DNA from 3 places in the Ruegeria sp. AE3 genome. Region 2 is predicted to be linked to each of the others. Evidence: riboswitches for the same ligand, from Rfam matches in the RefSeq annotation. Region 2 holds a riboswitch; each other region holds the start of a gene.
What was found. Region 2 has a riboswitch for cobalamin ahead of ACR0NZ_RS18520 (hypothetical protein). Riboswitches for the same ligand answer to the same signal wherever they lie in the genome.

Region 1 (5,353 bases), on a different contig from region 2:
TTCGCCTTCGATGGCGTCACCGGATTTAAACACTCCGGCTATGACCTTATGCGCTAAGGCAGGTAGGGGTGCGCAGCACAGCGCCAGAACGATTGCCAGATACCTCATGCGACCGCTCGTTTGACAAACAGCTCGGGCTTGACCTTGCGCGCCAGCAAAACCGCGAACCCGGTCAGGATCGCCTCAATCGCCATGACAGGAATATGTGCAAAGAAAACAAGCTTGGCCGCAGGCAGGAAGGCATCCCCGGACAAGGCCAGTGAAAACGCAACCATGCCGGTTGTGGCGGCAATGGCAAAGGCACCGCCGACCCCGCCCCATATCGCACCTTGCAGCGGTGAGCCGTGGGCGATCAGGCGGCTAAAGATCAGTCCGGCCAGAACCGCGGGCAACGCGATGTTCAGGGTGTTGATCCCCAATACCGTCAACCCGCCAAAGCCAAAGAAGACGGCTTGCAGCAAAAGCCCGACGAACAGGGCCGGGAATGCGGCCCACCCCAGCAAAAGCCCGGCCATACCGTTGAGGATCAGGTGCACCGACGACGGACCAATAGGAACATGGATCAGCGATGCCACGAAAAAGCTGGCTGACAGCACCCCCGCAGTGGGGATGCGATCAAGATCCAGCGACCTGAGGCCCATGGCAATTCCACCCGCCGCAGCGACGGCACCGCCGATCACGACCGGGTTGGACAAGGCTCCGTCAACGATATGCATCTACGGTTACTCCAAATCCCAGGCGCGGATCCAGATGACCGCGTCCTGGCTGAGTTCTTTGCCATTGTGTTCGGTCACGGGACCGGCGCCGAGCGCTGCAAAACCCCAATATCCGGCTTTCGGAACGCCGAACGTGAAATACCCGTTATCATCCGAAGTTGCGACCAATGCACCACCCGGCAACGGCGAGACGGTCGGGGCCGAAGCAGCCGTGCTTTCCATGTCCGGTTCTGCGGCCATGTACTCGATCTCGATCTCGGCACCCGCAACTGGTTGGCCTTCTGCCATAACCCGACCCGTAAAGGTCGAACCCGCGATGATGTTGGTCGGTTTGTTGAGCGGGATGATCTCAACCGGCAAGCCCACCGGGTTCATCCAGTCGGTCGGCAATTCGTTGCGGTTCAAGAATGCCTTGGCGATCTGCTGGATATAGATATCCTCAGACCCCTCGTAATAGGGCTGGGGAACTGTCACCAGCACATAGTCGCCCGACCGTTTGACCGGAACATAACCCTTGAATGCCGCGCCTTCGTTTTCCCCGCCGGTGAAACGCACGGGTTCCAGAGTGTCCAGCAGGTCGGTTTTCTGACCGTTGTGGATCACGTAGAATTCCTGCGGCTTGTCCAGATCCATGACATGCCCGTTCGAGAACGGATGCCAGAAGATCAGCTTGACCGGAACATTCCCCGGTGCGTCGATCATGGTGTCAGAGGTGTATTCCAGCAGGAAATGCGCATTTGCCATCGCTGGAAGCGCCATCGCCACAGCGGCTGCAGAAAGCAGCTTGGTCATCAATAGTCGTCCTTGTCCCTTCGTACCAACCCCGGTACGAGATGCGTTTTGACTGCGGGGACGTCCAAGCCGAGCTGCTTTTTCAAGCATCCTGCTCCGACGCACATCCCGTCGCCGATTAGGAGTGCCCTTGTCAAAGGCACATGTCCGGCAGGTATCCTGACTTGCGGGTCAAAGCGTTGGGCTGGCCTTCCCGGATTAACTCCAGTGGCACTTCAGCCCTGCTCGCCGCTTACAGTTGCGGGTGCAGTTGCGGAATTGGGCCAAAGCCCGCACCGCATTCCCTATTGATTCCAGAGCACGCCCCGGAACCGGACATGCCGAGCGGCTTGCCAGACTTCTTCGGCATCCGTCAACGATCAATTGCGCTGGCTGTCAAAAAGTTCAGCGGGCAATGCCCTTTTTCCGGTTGATCCGCTTTGGATACAGGTCGGGGTTTTTCGGGGATGAACCTACCCTTCGAGCAGGTATCTTTCCGACAATGGCAAACTGGCCGCCCCCAATGACCGGGCATCCGGGCCCGCCGTCCCTGCCAGCACCAAGGGCCGTTCAAGCCCGGTCAGGTTCATGTCAGATAGTTTGACCTCAACCAATTCCACCAGCCGCGCCTTGATGCCTGCGGGCATCCAGCCATCAATCTTGACAGATTCGAAGTCGATCAGGCTGCAAGACGAGACGATGGCATGTGCGATCCCGTGCGCCGCCTGTTTCAACCAGTTCTCAAGGTGGGTTTCCGGTACGTCCCAATGCAGTGTCGTTTCCCAGATTGAACCGGCTGTTGCGGCATTTCCACCAACCGCACGCTCCAGCACATAAAGACTGGCGACATCTATCAACGGTTTCACTCCGCCTGCGTCGTCCGGCACAGGCAATGGACCAAGCGCACCGGCGTTTCCCCGCCCTGAAAAGATGGAGCCGTTCAGAACCACCCCGCCCCCGATGAAGAAGCCCACATAAAAATACAGGAAATCTCGTGGGCCTTCCGCCGGGCCAAACACCAGCTCGGCACCGCAAGCGGCCGTTGCGTCGTTCTGCAGGAATACCGGCAAGTCATAGCTTGCGGCCAGTGCGCCTTTCAGGTCCGCGTCACGCCACGGATCCATTTTCTCCTGCGGAACCTGCAATGTCTGCGCCCAGTCCCAAAGGTAGAACGGCATCGCAATCCCAAGACCCGCGATCCGGCTGCGCGCCTCGGGCGACAGTGACGCCATCACTTTGTCGAGGCTTTCTTTGGAAAAGCTCAGTGTCGCCTCGGGTGTCGGAAAATCATAGGTCCGCCGCTCGCGGTGCCTGACGTTGCCAAGGAAATCCGTCAGCACCAATTCGGTACTGCGCCGCCCGACTTTGAGCCCGAAGAAATAAGCGCCATCCGGGTTCAGGCGCATGGGAACCGATGGCTGCCCGACTTTTCCCCGGATCGGTTCGCCCCGCAGAAGCAGCCCATCGGTTTCCAACTGTCGCATGATGACCGAGACCGTCTGCGCCGACAGCCCGGTCATCCGCGCGATTTCAGATTTTGCGAGGGCCTGATGGCGCCGGACCAGTGACAGGACAAGCCGTTCATTTCGGGCCCGCATTCCACTTTGGTTGGTGCCGCGCATGTCTGGCTCGCGTACGCCAGTGGTATTGTCCAAAGAGTTCATTGCAGACACGGCCATCCCCTTCATGACGACAATGTTGAAACCCTTCCTTTCTGTCAATAATAAATAAGAGTGATTTATTTATTGACTCGAAATTCGAATCTTGTGATGGTTTTTATGTGAGATCGGGCCGGTTTTCGCCCGATCAAACGTATGCCCGGAAGGGCATTGGGAAAACTGGGAGGACTACCGATGAAACTTGCGAAACTTGCAGGCGCCACGGCGCTGGCGGTTACGGCCATGGCAAGCAGTGCAATGGCCGAAGGTGAAACCGTTTGCCTGATCACCAAGACGGATACCAACCCTTTCTTTGTTAAAATGAGAGAGGGTGCCACAGCTAAAGCCGAAGAGCTTGGCATGAAGCTGAAAGCCTTTGCCGGCAAAGTCGACGGAGACCACGAAACTCAGGTTCAGGCCATTGAAACCTGCATTCTGGATGGCGCAAAGGGTATCCTGCTGACCGCGTCGGATACGTCGTCCATCGTTCCGGCGGTGCAGCAGGCCCGCGATGCCGGGCTGCTGGTGATTGCGCTGGACACCCCACTTGAGCCTATCGACTCGGCCGACGCGACCTTTGCCACGGACAATTTCCTTGCGGGGCTTCTGATCGGACAATGGGCAAAAGCCACGCTGGGAGATGCGGCAAATGACGCCAAAATCGCCACGTTGGACCTTGCGGTCAGCCAGCCCACTGTGGATGTGCTTCGCAATCAAGGGTTCCTGCAGGGGTTCGGTGTTGATCTGGCCGATCCGAACGTGATTGGCGATGAAAACGACCCGCGTCTTGTTGGTAGCGATGTCACCGCTGGCAACGAAGAAGGCGGTCGTCGCGCCATGGAGAACCTGCTGGCCAAAGACCCGACGATCAACGTGGTGCACACCATCAACGAACCGGCGGCAGCGGGCGCTTATGAAGCGCTTAAGGCTATCGGGCGCGAAAATGACGTGTTGATCGTTTCCGTCGATGGCGGCTGCCCTGGCGTGCAGAACGTGGCGGACGGCGTCATCGGTGCAACATCACAGCAATACCCGCTGCTGATGGCATCGCTGGGCGTTGAGGCCGTCAAGAAATGGGCGGACGAAGGCGTGAAGCCCGAGAACACACCCGGTAAGGACTTTTTTGACACCGGTGTGGCGCTTGTGACGGATAAGGCCGCCGACGGCGTCGAGTCCATCTCGGTTCAGGAAGGCATGGACCTCTGCTGGGGTTAAGCTGAATGTTTGGAAGGCCGCTGCGCGGCCTTCCACTTATCAAAACCACCCACACGCCTGAAACCTTGCTAAAGTCGTCATAAACCTGACGCTTTGGGGGAAATTCTATGTCCGATTCTTCACGACAAGCTGACGATTTCGAAACCGCCGCAAAAGGCAGCCCGGAGCAAGTCGCCGAGTTTGACGATCACCAACGCGGATTTGTCGGGACGGTTCAGCATTTTCTGCATGTGAACCCGTCGCTGGTCCCGCTGATTGTCCTTGTCGCTGCCATCGTCATCTTTGGTGTCTTGCTGGGCCCCAAGTTCTTTTCGCCCTTTGCGCTGACATTGATCCTGCAACAGGTTCAGATCGTCGGGATCGTGGCCGCGGCGCAAAGCCTTGTGATCCTGACCGCAGGCATCGACCTGAGTGTTGGGGCCATCATGGTGATGTCGTCGGTTGTGATGGGGCAGTTTACCTTCCGCTATGGAATGCCGCCTACGATTGCGATTGTGTGCGGCCTTGCTGTTGGCTCGGCAATCGGGGCTTTGAACGGGTTTCTGGTCAGTCGCATCAAGCTGCCGCCTTTCATCGTCACCCTTGGCATGTGGCAGATCGTTCTTGCGGCGAATTTTCTTTATTCACAAAACGAAACGATCCGGTCGCAGGAGATCGAGGAACACGCCGCCATCCTGCAACTGTTTGGTGCCAAGTTTAACGTGGGCGGGGCGGTGTTTACCGTCGGGGTGGTCTTCATGCTGGCGCTGATCCTCGTCCTTGCATACGCGCTGCGGCACACGGCCTGGGGCAGGCATGTCTATGCCGTCGGGGATGACCCCGAAGCGGCAGAGCTGTCCGGTGTCAACGTACACCGCACGCTGATATCCGTGTACATGCTGTCCGGCCTGATCTGCGCCTTTGCGGGCTGGGCCCTGATTGGTCGGATCGGGTCAGTTTCGCCAACCTCGGGGCAGCTGGCCAACATTGAAAGCATCACGGCGGTCGTGATCG
Region 2 (5,353 bases):
ATCGGGCTGAGCCCGGATGGTGATATCCCTTTGCTGACACCGGATAATCCGACCGGTTCATATGCCGTTGGTGATTGGGTCCTTGCCGACGCCGAAAACCGCGTGCGTCACATTCTGGACCGGCGCAGCCTGCTGCAACGCAGGGCTGCCGGTACAGGTGCCGCAACACAACTGATAGCAGCCAATGTCGATGTGTTGTTCATCGTCAGCTCGTGCAACGCCGATTTCAACCTGCCCCGGCTGGAACGTTATCTGGCGCTGGCACATCAGGCCGGATGTTATCCTGTCGTTGTCCTGACGAAAGCTGACCAGTCGGATGACCCCGGCAGTTTCTCGGGACAAGTGCAATCTCTGGACCCTTTTTTGTCGGTACTGGCGATCAATGCGCTGGACCCGGCAGATATCGAAAAGGTTCTGGCATGGTGCCCCAAAGGCCAGACCGGCGCGCTGGTCGGGTCGTCGGGCGTGGGTAAAACGACGCTCAGCAACGCCATGACGGATCAAAACCTCGCCACCTCTGGAATTCGCGAAGACGACGCACGGGGCAGGCACACGACAACGGTGCGCGCGTTGCACCGGATGGGTAACGGTGGCTGGCTGATTGACACGCCGGGAATGCGCGCATTGCGTTTGTTGGACGCTCAGGACGGGATCGACAACGTGTTCTCGGACATCACAGAGCTTGGCCAAAGCTGCCGCTTTTCGGATTGTCAGCACGAGACCGAGCCCGGCTGTGCCGTGCAGAACGCAATAGGCAAGGGCGTTCTTGATCCGGCGCGGCTGGACCGTTGGCGCAAGCTGCGGCGCGAAGATCAGCGAAACTCGGAAACCGTTGCGCAATCGCGGGCGCGGGACAAGGCGTTCGGCAAGATGGTCCGCGGTGTCATGCAGGACAAGAAGCTTCGCAAACGGCCATAGCTGCAAGGTGTTATGGAAAACCTGCGTCGCGTCTGATCAGGCGATCAGGCGCGGCCAGACCGCTGCATTGCGCCGGGCAAATGCGCCTATGTGACCAATCTCCGGCAGCCCAAATTCGGCAGGCTTCAGAAGGTGGCGTCTGGCCCCGGGGCCATACAGATCGGCAAGGCGCCAAACCGCCTCGGGCGGAACCATCTGGTCGTCTTCGAACGTGAACAGATCCACAGCTGTTCCAGAACTGCCCCAATGCGCATCAGGCAAATTCTGCCCGATCTCGGGAACGTAGCTAAGAGGAGCTGTGCACCATTTGCGCCATTGCCAGTAGACCGAGGCGGGCAGGTCCGAGCCAAACCCAATTGCTTTGCCAGGCAGATAGCCAAGCGCCCGCACCATCAGCGGTGCATGGCCATACCAGAACAGCCCCGCCAACCCCCGATAGGGCCATGGGTGATCTTTCAAAGTCACCAGCCCCGAACACACACAGATCATACGGTCAATCTGGTTGATATCCGGCTGCACCGGCCCCAGCATCGCACCGACCGAATGGCCGATGGTCCAGTGCTGCGCCTTTGGAAACCGCCTGCGCATCTCGGCCCGTGCCGCCGGCATATCGATCAATGCCCAATCCGCCATTGTAGCACGCGCGTCTTTCAGGCGGCCGACCAACGAAAGCCCGTAGTCCCGATAGTCATAGGTCAGGCAAGCCATCCCCCGCTTGGTAGCCAGCCATCGCGCAAAATGGCGATAATAGTCACGCGGCACACCTGTAGCACTGTTCAGCACAACAACGGTTTCCGGCTCACCCACAGGCCGGTACAACCGCGCCGACAAGGTCACGGACCCTGACGGAAAGCTGAAATCTTCGATCAACACCGTCTGTTCCGTATCCAACATGATCCCCGGCTTTCACTGAAACAATCGGTTTGCCTGCCTTCAATGCCGACGACACTAGGCCGGAACATAATCCGCATCCAGCATGACCAAACGTCCGGCCTAAAGATCGGCTTGACTCGGAACGCGATCAGACGCTAGCGGTTGTGTGATGGTTTCCGGCCCCCACAAGAGGTCGGGATGAAAAGGGAACACGGTGCGGTTTGTCTGGTCACACAGACATCAACCAAGTCCGCGACTGCCCCCGCAACTGTAAGCGGTAAGCAATGCCGAAATACCACTGGCCTATGGGCTGGGAAGGTCGGCAGAGCAATGACCCGCAAGTCAGGAGACCTGCCATCGGAACTGAAACCGAAACTCGGGCGGGGTGTCCGGGCAGGTCCTGACGGCGAAATGCTGTCCCACCTGCCCCAATATTCCAGCCCACCACGCGCGGAGGGCGCAGGATGATCTGGAAGACAAAGTCACACGAATACAGCGCAACAGTGTGCCAGCGTACGGGCAAAACCTGCCCGGCTTTGGCGCGACTGGCCCGCTCGATTTCCGAAGCCATGGCGCAGGCGGTTTCGGCCACCAGCGAGGATTTCGAATTTGAAGGCAGCAGCGCGCTATCACATTGCGCGGAAGGGTGCATGGCAACGATCCGAGCGCGATCCGACAGCGTTCGCGTTTTCTGCGGGGCGCACCCTGATACGGCAATTCGGGACCTTGATGCCTATGCCGATTTGATCTTCGGACCTACATTCAGCACGCTGCCCTCGGGCATTGTCGCGAACCCGCCTTGCGCCATGATCGAGGTTTCAACGATCCGGCCTCGGAAAACCGGCTACGCACCCCAGCAGCTGTCAGCTTGATCCCACTTCCACCTGTGCCGGGGTGATCCGGGACGCCCAGGCCAGCTGCGCATCGGTTTCGACAGCGCAGGGGCGCACGGCCCGCAGGCGGTCCAGTGCGTCGCTGGCGCGTTCACCGCATTCAACCATCAGTCGCAGAACAATCATCCCGGATCTGCCGCACCCCCCACGGCAATGCACAAGAACCCGGCCACCGCCCGACAGCGCATGTCGGGCCGTGGCGCTGACCTCTGGCCAGGCCTTCTGAACCGCCTGCGTCGGTGCTCCAAAATCTTCGATCGGCAGGTGAACCCACCGGCTGGCACGGCTTTGGATGTCGCTGCCAAAGTGCTGCGCGCCATCCTGAAGCATTTCAACATCCGTCGTCATTGAAATCACAAGGCCCGGTTTCCACGCCGCAATCATATCCAGATCGCCGACGTAATCCCCGCCACGCCCGGGCATCGAAGTAAGGGCAAGCGTTCCGCCTCCGACCTGCAGAGCAAAAATGACCAGCTGCGACATGAAGTGCGTCCTCCCCCAAGCTACTCTTTACAAAATGAGTCATTAAATCCGCTGGTCCAGTTTAGTTGGAAACCAGTCCGTTTCTGAAACAAAAAATCATCTCGCCCCACAGTGGACGCGGACTGCCGCCGCCACTACGCTGTGCCGAAGCACCGAATCCGAGCGAGTAGACATGACAGACACGCCCAGCCCCGCCTATCAGGTTCTCGCCCGCAAATACCGCCCGGAAACCTTTGCCGACCTGGTGGGTCAGGACGCCATGGTGCGCACTCTGAAAAACGCTTTTGAGGCCGACCGGATTGCGCAGGCCTTTGTCATGACCGGCATTCGCGGAACGGGTAAAACCACCACGGCACGGATCATCGCCAAGGGCATGAACTGCATCGGACCGGATGGAACCGGAGGGCCGACAACAGAGCCTTGCGGTCAGTGCGAGCATTGCATCGCGATCATGGAAGGCCGCCATGTCGATGTGATGGAAATGGATGCCGCCAGCCGTACCGGCGTCAACGATATCCGCGAGATCATCGACAGTGTCCGCTATCGCGCAGCCAGCGCGCGCTACAAGATCTACATCATCGACGAGGTTCACATGCTCTCGACCAGCGCATTCAACGCGCTGCTCAAGACGCTCGAGGAACCGCCCGCACATGTGAAGTTCATCTTCGCGACCACCGAGATTCGCAAAGTGCCGGTCACGGTTCTGTCGCGGTGTCAGCGCTTTGACCTGCGCCGGATTGAGCCCGAAGACATGATCGGTCTGCTGCGCAAGATCGCCGGGGCCGAGGGCGCGCAGATTGCCGACGACGCACTGGCGCTGATCACCCGCGCTGCAGAAGGGTCGGCCCGCGACGCGACCTCATTGCTCGATCAGGCAATCTCGCACGGGGCCGGTGAGACGACGGCAGATCAGGTCCGTGCGATGCTGGGTCTGGCGGATCGAGGTCGTGTTCTGGACCTGATGGACATGATCCTGCGCGGTGACGCGGCAGGAGCGCTTACTGAACTGAGCGGGCAATATGCGGAAGGCGCAGACCCTCTGGCTGTGCTGCGCGATCTGGCCGAAATCACGCATTGGGTGTCCGTCGTAAAGATCACACCCGACGCGGCCGAAGACCCGACGGTTTCCCCCGACGAACGCACACGGGGCCAGCACATGGCCGAGGCTTTGCCGATGCGGGTTCTGACCCGGATGTGGCAGATGCTGCTGAAGGCGCTGGAGGAAGTCTCTGCGGCGCCCAACGCGATGATGGCCGCCGAAATGGCTGTTATCCGACTGACACATGTCGCCGATTTGCCCAGCCCCGAAGAACTGATCAAACGGCTGCAAGACGCCCCACCTTCGCCACCCGGCGGGCCGGGCGGGGGCATGTCAATGTCCCGGCAGGCCCCGGTGGCAACGCAATCCAACGCGACCCCGCCGCCTGCCTATGCATCGCCCCCGCGCGGCGCGGGTGGCGCACCGGTTGCCGCGCTGGCGCAGGATGCCCAGACGGCCCTGGCCCGCTATCCAACCTTCGGGCATGTAGTGGAACTGATCCGCACAAACCGCGATGTGAAACTGCTTGTCGAGGTGGAAAGCGGCGTGCGCCTTGTGTCGTACCAGCCCGGCCGGATCGAATTCACCCCGACGCCTCAGGCACCGTCGGATCTGGCGTCGCGATTGGGCTCTGCCCTGCAACGCTGGACTGGCAATCGGTGGGCCGTCTCCATTGTCTCGGACGGGGATGCGGCGACCATCGCGGAAGTGCGGGACCGGGCCGAACTGGCCCTGAAAGCCGAGGCCGAAGAACACCCGCTGGTTCAGGCCGTGCTGACGCAATTCCCCAAGGCAAAGATCATTCGGATCGAAACACCTGAACAGCGTGCCGCCAAGGTTGAGACCGAGGCCCTTCCCGAAGTCGAAGATGAATGGGACCCCTTCGAAGAGGATTAGCCCTAAGCTTGTGGGTCCAAGTTTCAAGAAACCGGCATACTCACGCCCCTCCACGAAACAACTGAGGGTGGGAATGCAGGCGCATGACTGATCGGTCGGCGACGCTCTGATCTGGACAGGCGGGAGACCTCTTGTGCCGCCTGCCTGCGGTCCGTATTTAGAACCAAACAGAAACACAGGAGACGACTGATGCTGAAAGGACTCGGCGGGCTTGGCGGACTGGGCGACATGGCCAAGATGATGAAATCCG
Region 3 (5,353 bases), on a different contig from region 2:
CGTCCAGCAGGGCTTCCAGCCGCACCATCCGGTCAGGCGTTCCGCTTTCTTTCATGGGAGGCGGGATGTGGCCCAGGGTCACCGCGCCGATCCGGCGTTTGGCCTGCGCGGCCTCGCCCGGGTCGTTGACGATGAACGGGTAGATCACCGGCAGGTCACGGATCAGTGCCTCGGGCCAACAGTTTGCCGATAGGGCGACTGATTTGCCGGGCAGCCATTCCAGCGTGCCATGCGCACCGATATGGATCAGCGCATCCGCTCCAAGACCTTTGCGCAGCCACAAATAGAAGGCGACATAGCTATGGCGCGGGGTGCGCGAAAGGTCGTGATAGTCGTCATCGCGCAGCTCGGGTGTTCCGCGTTCTGGTTGCAGTGCGACCAGTGCCTTGCCGCGTCGCAAAGCCGTGAAGTGAAACGCGTCATGAGCGAAAATTGGGTCTTGCTCGGGATCGCCCCATACGGTGTGCAGATCGGTGCGCAGGGTCTCGGGCAATTCAGCGAGTGCACTCAGATAATCCTCAAGCGGCCACGATACCCGGGCGTCCAAGAGTGTGTCGGCAATCGGTTCGGCAGCCGTGATGTCGTAGCCTTCACCGTGAAGATCAGACAGCATCGCTTCGGCTGAGGCCAACGCGTCGAGACCGACCGCATGGGCCATCTGCCAGTCTTTGCCTGGATATGTGGATAGTACCAACGCGGGGATCTGGTCTGCCTTGGGTTTGTCATTCAGGGCGAGCCAGCCCGATACCCGGTCGATGATCGCCTCGATCCGGTCCGGCTCGGCCCGATGCGCAAAACGCGAGTATTCCAGATGCGGATCGCGCTTGCCCGGCTCTTTGAAGGAGGCAATGCCTGCTGATATTCGCCCGTCCACTTCGGGTAATACCACATGCATGGCGAGGTCGGCAGGCGACAGGCCGCGTTCGGCCTCGGCCCAAGCCTTGCGTCGCGAGGTGGCGAGGGCGACCTGAAACACCGGCACATCCGCCGCGTCCAAAGGCGACGTGCCAGACGCGCCCTTTCCCGAGAATGAAGTGGCGTTGATGATGGCCGATGGTCTCAGGGCAACGACCTGTTCCCTGAGCCAGTTGGCAGCGGCCGGGGCCTTGAGCGACGGGGCGAACAAACCCACCGCCTGGAGCCCGCGGGCGCGCAAGCTGCGGATCAGGGCCGCGACCGGGGCTGTGTCTGCTGATGTCAGATAAGCGCGGTAGAAGGTTACGAGAATGCGTTTAGCATCGTTCTCGAACGCGGAATCCACCGGGATGACACCTTGTTCCGGGCACCACGCACCGCATTCGGGCACGGTTTTCGCGCCCATCACCGGGCCGGCATAAAGCCCTGCTGCTAACGCCATCTGGGCCAATGCGGCCTGCGCGGCGACTTCTCCGCCGGTATCACAAAGATGTGCCAGCCGCCGCAGGGTCGAGAGGGGCAGGGTCGAATACTCATCCAACCGAGTGTCTTCGCGCCCATCCGCCGGTAAAACGGCCAGCGCGACGCCTTTGGCCTGTGCCAGTGCCAGAACCTGTTGCAACCCGTAAGACCAATAGGGCACGCCACCGATCAGACGGATCAGGATGCCCTTTGCGCCTTCAAGTGTCTGTTCAACATAGGTGTCGACGGACAGGGGGTGTTTCAATGCAGCAAGATTGGCCAGCCGCATCGTGGGCATCCGCCCCTCAGGTCCGCCGCCGCGATGCCAGCCCTCCGCGAAAGCGCCCAGGTCACTGTCGGAAAAGGACAGTACAACCAGATCGGCCGGGCTTTGGCCCAGATCGGTTGGGGTCTCGGTTTCCTCGAGCCCGTGGCTTTCGCGAAAGACGACGTGCATGACTTACTCGGCAACCTCGGTCACACCCACTAGGATATCACGGATCTCAGCCTCTTTGATGTCGTCATGTTCGGCAATGACGACCAGGCGCGAGCGGCGCACCTCACCGGGTTCCCACGGGCGGTCGTATTGGTGACGAACCCGTGCGCCGACAGCCTGAACCAGCAGGCGCATCGGTTTGCCTGTGACGGCGGCATAGCCTTTGACGCGCAGGATATTCAGCTCAGTTGCCAGACGTTCAATCCTGGCAACCAGTTCCGCCGGGTCGGTCTGTTCCGGCAACTCGACGATGATGCTTTCGAAATCGTCATGCTCATGATCGTGATGGCCATCGTGATGTGACGGGCGCGCGTCCATGTCATCTTCGGCGGCAGCCTCAAGGCCAAGCACGACGCGTACGTCGACGACACCCTCGGCAACCTCGACGACGGGAAGCGGGCGCGGCGCCTCAGCGGCGATGATCTGTTTAGCTTTCGCGACACCTTCGGGACCTGCCAGATCGGGCTTGGTCAGCAGGATGATATCCGCGCACGAGATCTGATCCTCGAACACCTCGGACAAGGGTGTTTCGTGGTCGATCGAGTCATCAGCCAGCCGTTGGGCATCCACCGCTTCAACGTTCGGAGCAAAGCGACCGGCGGCCACGGCCTCGGCATCGGCCAGCGCAATAACGCCATCAACGGTAATTTTCGAACGGATATCAGGCCAATCAAACGCTTTCAGCAGCGGTTTGGGCAGTGCAAGGCCGGATGTTTCGATCAAAATGTGATCCGGGCGCGGTTCCAGCGCCATCAGCGCCTCGATGGTCGGGATGAAATCGTCGGCCACGGTGCAGCAGATGCAGCCGTTTGCCAGTTCCATGATGTTTTCCGCAGGGCATTCCGGAATCGCGCAGGACTTCAGGATGTCGCCATCAACACCCACATCGCCAAACTCGTTAACAACAATCGCAAGGCGCTTGCCCTGCGGGTTCTGCATCAGATGGCGCACCAGCGTGGTTTTGCCCGAGCCCAGAAAGCCGGTGATCACAGTGACGGGGAGTTTTTCAAGGTTCGACATGATCTCAGGCTCCAATCGGGGGAATGCGCGAGGCGCAGTTTTTGCGGAAATGTTCAGGACGGTCGCGCCATTTCACCAGACCATCGCCTGTGGCCAGATACTTAGTCGCGCCATCGATGATGACATCGACGTGATCGATTTCGTTCAGATTCTCGTAAACAAAGGTCCAGCGATCCGGCCCGCCCCGAAGCACGATGGAACAGCCCTGATCGCAGTTCGAAAGGCATTCGACCGGTTTCAGAATGATGCCATCCGGCAGGACAGCCTGTTCCAGGGCCTTGTGCAACAATGTGCCGGGTCGCTCAGCGTCATCCTCGACGGGCAGACCCCGGCGGCAAGTCGTGCAGACCAGTAGCTCTACCGGTGCGTTCTCGCTCATGTCTCTCATCCCCCCAAATCCTCTTCGCGGGGGACGGGGTTTCATGCGGGCACCACGTCTGCACATGGACCCGACACCGGAACACCCCGCCCGGTTTCAACTTCGGGTGTTGGCAGGTCTCCCGGCTTGCGGATGCCAGAGCGGTCGCTCTGTCGGATGTCCCGCCTTCCCGGCACAGGCCAGTGGCATTGGGCATCCTCTCCGGTCACGGTCGCGGGGGCGGCTGCGTTTGGCGGATGAACCGTTGACGCATTCCCTTTTCATCGGCTGTCGCCGACACCAACGACAGGGACATGCGGCACCGCTGACCCGCTTGTCAAGCGGTTCGCGCGCAACAAATAAGCCAAGGAGAAAAAAGCGACCTGTAGGCGTCGTTCGGCGGCATGAAGAATGTGTTCGGTATGTGGTCGCATGACGGGAAAACGACGAACTTGGAGATGCGTCATATGAAAGTGGGATTTATCGGTCTGGGTAACGTAGGCGGCAAGCTTTCGGGATCCCTTTTGCGCAACGGCATTGATCTGACTGTGCATGACCTGAACGCGGATCTGGTGGCCGAGTTTGTCGCCAAAGGTGCAAAGGCGGCTGAGGGGCCCGCCCAGTTGATGCGCGATTGCGATGCGGTGATCACCTGTCTGCCGTCTCCGGCAGCATCGGATGCAGTCATGCAGGAGATGTTGCCCGAAGTGGGCCCCGGCAAGATCTGGATGGAGATGTCGACCACGGACGAGGCCGAAGTCAAACGCCTGGGAGCCGAAGTCATATCGCGCGGCGGTGCGGCCGTCGATTGCCCGGTTTCTGGCGGGTGCCACCGTGCCGCGACGGGCAATATCTCGATCTTTGCGGGCTGTGACCGGGAAACGTTTGAACGAATTCTGCCGTTCCTGACGACAATGGGTCGTCGGGTTTTGCACACCGGCGAACTGGGCTCGGCCTCGGTGCTGAAAGTGATGACCAATTATCTTGCCACCGCCAACCTGATCACCTGCGCCGAAGCACTGGTTACGGCAAAGGCTGCGGGGATGGATCTGAACACGACCTATGAGGCGATCAAAATCTCGTCCGGCACGTCCTTCGTGCACGAAACCGAAAGTCAGGTCATCTTGAACGGGTCGCGCGATATTTCCTTCACCATGGATCTGGTGAAGAAGGATATCGGTCTGTTTCAGGAGGTCGCCGACCGCGCCGGGGTGCCACTGGAAATAAACCCGGTGATGATCAACATCTTTAACGATGGTATCGCACGCTATGGCGAACGCGAGCTTTCACCAAATATTATCAAGCGGCTGGAAGAGGCAACCGGCCTGGATATCACCGCCCCGGGCTTCCCTGCCGAAATGACGGATGATGAGCCGGAGGAGCCGGGATACGAGGTTGTGCCACAAGGGCGCGCCTGAACGTAAAGCACATACCAGACAAAATCGCGCCCCGTGAACGAGCAGGGGTAGGCAGGTGTTCCGAAAAACACGCCATATCTGGCCCGCAATTCGACAGAATCGCGGGCCTTGAACGTCTTGAAATACCAAGCGTCGCACGCGTGCACTGCGGGGTTAAGTCAGCGATTTGGATGTGATTGGAGGCGAGTACCGGAATCGAACCGGTGTACACGGATTTGCAATCCGCTGCGTCACCACTCCGCCAACTCGCCTTTTCAAGTAAAATCAAATACTTGCTGTGGTGTAACTGGGTTTTTAACAGCTTTCCTCGGGGGCGTCCAGTGGATTGCGTGCGAATTTGCCGGCAAGACTGAAATTTGCCGAAGTCCATGCCCAAGAAGGTGATCACGATTCAGGTTGCGGCAACAGGGGCGTTGCTGGAAGGTTCAGGATATGGCACAAGCCCGACATCTTTGGGAATGAGACGAGATATCCAATGACTGACTTCGCAGCCCGGCGCCGCACAATGGTTGATACACAGATCCGCCCCTCTGACGTCACCAAGTTCCCGATCATTGAGGCTATGCTGAGTGTTCCGCGGGAAAGCTTCGTACCCGATTCTCAACGCGAGGCGGCCTATGTGGACGGCCTGATTGATCTGGGTGGAGGGCGCAGCATGCTGGAGCCGCGGACCCTGGCTAAAAT

Region 1: another riboswitch for cobalamin. It lies ahead of ACR0NZ_RS19660 (DUF4198 domain-containing protein); the one in region 2 lies ahead of ACR0NZ_RS18520 (hypothetical protein).
Region 3: another riboswitch for cobalamin. It lies ahead of ACR0NZ_RS06430 (DUF1636 family protein); the one in region 2 lies ahead of ACR0NZ_RS18520 (hypothetical protein).

The regions. Positions count from the first base shown of each region.
Region 1 covers NZ_JBQFZL010000022.1:12,643-17,995, reverse strand. Annotated here, with positions in the region: gene ACR0NZ_RS19670 (cobalt ABC transporter permease) at 1-108, opposite strand, end outside; gene cbiM (cobalt transporter CbiM) at 105-716, opposite strand; gene ACR0NZ_RS19660 (DUF4198 domain-containing protein) at 723-1,508, opposite strand; cobalamin riboswitch at 1,641-1,839, opposite strand; gene ACR0NZ_RS19655 (ROK family transcriptional regulator) at 1,961-3,151, opposite strand; gene ACR0NZ_RS19650 (substrate-binding domain-containing protein) at 3,341-4,360, shown strand; gene ACR0NZ_RS19645 (ABC transporter permease) at 4,468-5,353, shown strand, end outside.
Region 2 covers NZ_JBQFZL010000016.1:47,169-52,521, forward strand. Annotated here, with positions in the region: gene rsgA (ribosome small subunit-dependent GTPase A) at 1-918, shown strand, start outside; gene ACR0NZ_RS18515 (alpha/beta hydrolase family protein) at 955-1,812, opposite strand; cobalamin riboswitch at 1,946-2,164, shown strand; gene ACR0NZ_RS18520 (hypothetical protein) at 2,256-2,663, shown strand; gene ACR0NZ_RS18525 (protein-tyrosine phosphatase family protein) at 2,655-3,167, opposite strand; gene ACR0NZ_RS18530 (DNA polymerase III subunit gamma/tau) at 3,340-5,103, shown strand; gene ACR0NZ_RS18535 (YbaB/EbfC family nucleoid-associated protein) at 5,293-5,353, shown strand, end outside.
Region 3 covers NZ_JBQFZL010000001.1:1,284,034-1,289,386, reverse strand. Annotated here, with positions in the region: gene cobN (cobaltochelatase subunit CobN) at 1-1,834, opposite strand, end outside; gene cobW (cobalamin biosynthesis protein CobW) at 1,838-2,893, opposite strand; gene ACR0NZ_RS06430 (DUF1636 family protein) at 2,898-3,272, opposite strand; cobalamin riboswitch at 3,367-3,571, opposite strand; gene ACR0NZ_RS06425 (NAD(P)-dependent oxidoreductase) at 3,674-4,669, shown strand; tRNA gene ACR0NZ_RS06420 (tRNA-Cys) at 4,847-4,920, opposite strand; gene ACR0NZ_RS06415 (protein-L-isoaspartate O-methyltransferase family protein) at 5,145-5,353, shown strand, end outside.